Regions from separate parts of the Brevibacillus sp. AG162 genome, predicted to be linked through region 1. Evidence: riboswitches for the same ligand, from Rfam matches in the RefSeq annotation. Region 1 holds a riboswitch; the other holds the start of a gene.
What was found. A riboswitch is a leader RNA that binds a small molecule or an ion and turns the genes downstream of it on or off. The one in region 1 is predicted to bind cyclic di-GMP.

Region 1 (3,181 bases):
TTAAATAAGGGGCAACCTTGATGAAAGCCTCGAGCAGTTCTGCGTTTTTCCCCTTTTCGGAAGCTTCTGTTTCGTTCCATTCTTCGTATCCGTTCATGACCCTCTTCACCTCTATATTTTGCTGGCATTAGTATGGAAATTGGCGCTTTTTATGTTGAACCGAAATCCATTTCAGCGTAGTAAACTCTTCTAAGCTCCATTGACCATTCAAACGTCCCAACCCGGAATGCTTTTCACCGCCGAACGCCACAATTGGCTCGTCATTGATCGTCCCATCATTGATGTGAATCATGCCGGTCTCAATTCGTTTGGCCATCTGGGCACCTCTCTCCAGATCGCGCGTATGAATCGCCCCGGACAATCCAAATGGGGTCTCGTTCGCCATGCGAATCGCTTCTTCCTCGGAAGCAAACGACATGATGCAAACAGCAGGACCAAACAGCTCTTTTCCGGCAATCGACATGTCTGTGGTCACGCCTGTCAAAACGATAGGCTCGACCACGTTGCCTTTTACTTCCCCTTTCAGTGCAGGAACGGCTCCTTCGCGTATCGCCTCATCGATCGTAGCCATCAGGTTAGTGACTTGCCGTTGATTGATCAACGGACCGATTACTGTGTCTGGATCATTTGGGTCGCCTACCTTGAGTCCAGATACTTTTTCCACATACAGATCGAGGAATTTATCGTATACATCTTGGTGAACCAGTACTCGGTTAGCCGACATGCAAATCTGACCTTGGTGAGTAAAGCGGCTGAATACCGCTGCATTGACGGCATACTGGAGATCCGCATCCTCCAAAACGATCAGTGCACTATTGCCGCCCAGCTCCAAAATCGCCTTTTTGAAATGCTTCGCTGCCACTTGCGCGATATGGCTACCTACTTGGCTAGAGCCTGTAAACGAAAGGATCCGCGGAATCGGGTGGGAGACAAAACCATCGCCAATTTCTGCAATATCCGTCACCACGACGTTGATCAAGCCTTTGGGCAGACCTACTTCTTCAAAAATTTTCGCGATGAGAGTCCCACCCGTGATTGGCGTGTGCTCATGTGGTTTGAGGACGACACCGTTGCCCGCGCCAAGAGCTGGAGCTACGGACTTCATCGACAAATAGAACGGAAAGTTAAACGGACTGATGACGCCGACAACTCCTGCGGGAATCCGATACAAACGATTTTCTTTTCCGTCTACGGGAGAAGGAAGAATTTTTCCTTCCATGCGTACCGGGAACGTAGCCGCCTCGCGAATAATATCCTTCACAAGCCCGATCTCAAAAAACGCCTTCAGACGGGTTCCACCCAATTCACGAATGATGATCTGAATGATTTCCTCTTCATGCTCTTCGATATAGTGAACAGCACGCTCCAACATTCGGGATTTGGTATAGGCATTCACTTCATCCCACTCTTTTTTCGCGTTGGCTGCCGCCTTGTAAGCCGCGTCGATATCCTCCAGATTTGCCATTTTGAATTCTGCGATGACTTCCCCGTTGTAAGGGTTGATATCTTGCAATGTCTTCGCGCCAAGTCCGTCGCGCCACTCCCCATTGATGTACTGCTTGTCCAGTGTTTGAAGGATTGACATGCTTTAACCTCTCCCTTTTGTAAAGTTAAATAGGCTCCATTCGCATGAAAGGAGCCGTAAAACTAAAACAGCAAAATACACTGCTAGTCGGCAACCCGGCTGCCATCGTAACGTGTACATTAGGCCCGTGGCTTTGCGTCCCCACTTTTCAATGGGTTTGCCCATTCATAGCGAATGCCGATATGATTTTGTCGAAAAAAGGAAAGATATGGAGAATACTACTTTGATTATAGTACTCTATTCCTAATAGTCAAACGGGAATATGTAAAATTTCAATGAAACAACGTGAGCAAATACCAAAAAGTCCGCATCGCTTGGATACGGACTCCTGATTCTTTTTCTTTATGATCACAATAACTTTTTGACATCCTTTACGCCCGTCGCGAGCATTTGCTCTACCGCGTTGGCGTCCCTCACGTGCTTGGTCAAGCCTTCATTCAGCTCGTCCAGCAAGCCTTTTGCATCATTTACCTGCTGGGACACATCGTCAGCAAATCGCTTTTGCTGCGCGATGATTTCCATCACACCTGACACTTCGACGTTCAGCGCCTGGAAAGCGTTCACGATCTGATCCGTCTTCTCTGCAGCATCCTTGCTGATAGAAAGTCCATTTTTGATTGCACTGCTGCTTTTTTCACTGTTGGACAACGCTTCTTTTGTTTCTTCCTGAATCTTGCCGATCAATTCTGCAATCGTCTTGGTCGAGTTCGCTGTCATCTCGGCCAGCTTCCGTACTTCATCTGCTACGACAGCAAAGCCTCGGCCTTGTTCACCCGCACGGGCAGCTTCTATCGCTGCATTCAAAGCGAGAAGGTTGGTTTGATTGGCAATGTCGCTGATTACCTTGACGATACTCGTAATTTCCGAAGAGCGCTCTTCCAAGCGGCTCATGGACTTGGACGTATGGACCGATTCTTTGTCGAGCAGGCTCATGACTTCCACAACGTCCGTCATCGCCTTCTTGCCTTCATCTGCACGCGCTACCGATTGTTTACAGATGTTTGTCAGGCGCTCTCCTCGAACGGACAACTGGCTCGCAGATTCATCATCCCGCTCGTTAATGGCCTGGATATTATCTACGACACGCTTCATCCTCGCCACTAATCTCACCATTTGATCGGATTCGGCATTCACCGCTTGGTTCGAAGTGAGGATCGCACCCATCTGTTCGTAAACACCGCGAAGCTCATGTTTCCAAGCGTCTTGCTGTCCTGCCATTGTGGTTGCGGGAGTTGCCACTGTCGTCGCTGCTGTCTCTTTTTCTGCCAGGCCTTTGTCTTTTTTCCAAAACATCCGCTTCCCTCTCCTTTGTACCCATCAATTGTCACTTCGGCGGCTATATACGCGGGACTCGATTATTCCCGGATGTTGTTTCGCCAAGCTCAGCAAGTTTTCCAAGAAATAATAGTGACCCTCCAAGAGCTCCACGTCTTTACGCTCAAAATGCTTCGCCTGCAAATACTGCTGCATTTCCAAAGCATAGCGCTCCAGTTTATCGTGAAAATCGTTGGCACGAAGCATTTGCTCCACTTCTGGATATTCTGTTTTCAGGCGACTTAACTCGCTGTATACACGTCCGCCCTCCAGAATCATCTG
Region 2 (3,181 bases), on a different contig from region 1:
AATGTTATGCATTTCATCCACAGAAGCACTTACCTGCTCAGAGCCTGCTGACATTTGTTCAGATGCTGCAGATACTTCCAAAATGTGCGCAGCAACGTTACGGGAAGATTCTAAAATGTACCCGAAGATTTCGCGAACCTCTTCGACCAGTTGAATACCTTGCTGTGCGTTTTCGTTGCCCTCGGTCATGACCTCTACCGCGTGACGGGTATCTTGCTGGATTTCCCCGATCAGCATCGCGATTTTGGATGCGGACTCCTCGGATTGGTTCGCCAGCTTTTTCACCTCTCCGGCAACTACAGCAAACCCACGTCCATGCTCGCCAGCACGTGCTGCCTCAATCGAAGCGTTTAAGGCTAGCAGGTTGATTTGCGAGGTCAACTGACTGATGGTATCGAGAATGCCTTCGATTTCTTTGGAGCGATTGTTGAGCTGCTCGATTGCTACTGTCGCCTTCGATGTTCCCTCGCCAATGCTTCCCATCTGGCGAACTGCCTGCTCTACCACAGCAGTTCCTTGTTCTGCCTGCTCTGTTGCTATCTGGGCAGCCTCTGAAACATGTGCAGACGTCTCCGCGATTTTCACGATGCCTGCTGCCATGTCAGTCATCGACAATGCGACTTCCTGCGAGCTGGCTGCCTGTGCCTCTACTCCCTCAGAAATCTGTCCAATAGACAAGCCGATTTGGTTGATGTTTTCCGTCGCTTGTTTAATACCTTCGGATACTTCCTGACTAAAACGCTGTACTTGATCAGACGACAGAGATACGTCTTCGATCAAATTTTTCAAGTGCGATACGGTTTGGTTAAAGTCACGGGACAGAACGGCAATCTCGTCTTTCCCTTCCACCGTAACTGTCTCAGCCAAATTCCCCTGAGCCACTATGTTTACCGCTTGATTCAGACGCTCAATTGGTTTCACCATGCGTACAGCCAAGAAATAAACCAGGACTACCCCAACAGCCAACACGATGAGGGAAATGATCATCAATTGAAGCGACAGCGCATCTACGGGAGCATGCAGCTCTGCTATCGGTGCCGTGATGTATACGCCCCAATTCAGACTGGTAGGTGCATAGGAAACAAATTGAGGTATTTGCTCGTATTGGTATTGAGTGACTCCATGAGTTCCGTTCTTGATGTCTTCAAATGCTGTTTGAAGCTCAAGAAAACCCAGGTTGAGAATCGATTCCTTCAGAATGTACTCACTCGTCGGGTGATAGATAAAAGTCCCTGTTTTACTAACTAAAAAGGCGTAACCGCTTTGCCCGAACTTCTCTTGAGACACCTTTTGTTGAATTTCATTGATCGGAATGGTTGATCCGACATAACCGTATTGACGATTGTCCTTCATCAGGGGAACGATAATCGTCACAATGTTATTCCCCGTCCGTTTCGAAACCACTGGCTCGGAAACGATTACCTTTCCTTCCCCTTTGCCAGCTTCCTGAAAGTGTGGTCGGTCCGATGGATTGGTCACTTCTCCTTTGAAATTGATCACTTTCGTTCCGCTTAAATCATACGAAAAGAAGAAGGTCTCAAACTCAGGATTTTCCTTTTGCGCTTCTTGAATCAACTTCAGGTCATGATCGAAATTGTTATCCGCGGAGATCAATCCTCCTATCGTTTTTACAACTCCGATTTTTTCTTGAAAGAAACTGTCGATACGAATGGAGAGATTACTTGCGGCCAGCTCAGCTTCTTTGTCAAGACTGTCTGCCAACAGCTTCGAAGCACTCCAATAGCTTGCACCGCATACCATGCCCAAACTAACAAGCAAAAGCAGGCACAAAATGATAATTAGCTTATTCTTCAAACTATTTTTCATACACTACCACTTCTCCCTTCTCTTCCTTTCAACAAAAAAAAGACTGCCTACCGACAGCCGATCATGACTACGGTACGGCAACCCGGCTGTCCTAGTGCGAAAATCATAGATCCTCGACTTTAGACCCGTGGCTTTGCGTCCCTGCCTTTCAACAGGTTTGCCTTTGTCATTCCTTGTTGTTTTTAGTTTTAGTCCACACTTTTTCAATCTCATCGTTCTTTTCCCATATTTTCTCTGTTATAAACCACAAATTTTTTAAAAAAAGCTGACGACCCGGAAACAGGTGTCAGCTCTCTTGTATATTCTCTTGATCAGCTCAATCCGATCACGTGTCCATTCTCATCTACATACAGCGATTCAGCAGCCGGCTTTTTCGGGAGGCCTGGCATTGTAACCAAGCTTCCGGTCAGTGCGACGATAAAACCAGCTCCTGCCGATATGCGCACTTCACTCACTTGAATCGTGAAGTCAACAGGTGCTCCCAACAGATCAGCGCGGTCCGTAAAGGAGTATGGTGTTTTCGCCATGCATACAGGCAGATGGGACATGCCCATTTCTTCTACCTTTTGCATCGTTTTCAATGCAAGCGGCGAAAAGACAACTCCTGATCCACGGTACACTTCTTTTACTACTGTCTCAATCTTGTCTCTAATGCTGAGGTTCTCCTCATACAAGAATCGGAAGGAGGAAGGCCGCTCTGCTGCACGCGTCACTTTTTCAGCCAGCTCGACACCGCCAGCTCCTCCTTCTGCCCACACTTTAGAGAGCGCCGCTTCGGCTCCGGCCGCTTGGCACAGCGCAATAACGGCATCGATCTCTGCCTGCGTATCCGTCGCAAAATGATTGATGGCCACCACTGCTGGCACACCGAACTTCTGCAGATTTTCCAGATGGCGCTTGACGTTTTCGAAGCCTTTTTCCAGAGCAGACAAGTTCTCCGCTGCCAGGTCAGGTACTTTTACCCCGCCGTTGAATTTCAAGGAGCGAACCGTAATGACCACGACAGCAGCCGATGGTGTGAGGCCTGCTTTTCTGCACTTGATGTCAAAAAACTTCTCCGCTCCTAAATCCGCACCGAAGCCCGCCTCTGTTACGACGTAATCCGCCAGCTTCAAGGCCATCTTGGTTCCGATCACGCTGCTGCACCCATGCGCGATATTGGCAAAAGGTCCGCCGTGAATAATGACCGGAGTTCCTTCGATTGTCTGTACGAGATTGGGCTTGATCGCTTCCTTCAAGAGAACGCACATCGCATCAACCGCATTGATTTCTTCTGCCCGTACAGGCTGATCATCGAAATCGTAGCCAATAATGATATGGTTCAACCGCTCGCGCAAGTCTGCCAGATTCTCAC

Region 2: it holds a riboswitch for cyclic di-GMP, as region 1 does, so the genes downstream of both, FB479_RS14610 (methyl-accepting chemotaxis protein) here and yfmT (benzaldehyde dehydrogenase) in region 1, are expected to answer to the same signal.

Annotation. Positions count from the first base shown of each region.
Region 1 is NZ_VFNO01000005.1:246,457-249,637, forward strand. It holds gene FB479_RS17425 (methyl-accepting chemotaxis protein) at 1-97, opposite strand, end outside; gene yfmT (benzaldehyde dehydrogenase) at 128-1,585, opposite strand; cyclic di-GMP riboswitch class I at 1,672-1,757, opposite strand; gene FB479_RS17435 (methyl-accepting chemotaxis protein) at 1,934-2,878, opposite strand; gene FB479_RS17440 (hypothetical protein) at 2,903-3,181, opposite strand, start outside.
Region 2 is NZ_VFNO01000004.1:163,985-167,165, reverse strand. It holds gene FB479_RS14610 (methyl-accepting chemotaxis protein) at 1-1,827, opposite strand, end outside; cyclic di-GMP riboswitch class I at 1,901-1,999, opposite strand; gene FB479_RS14605 (formate--tetrahydrofolate ligase) at 2,139-3,181, opposite strand, start outside.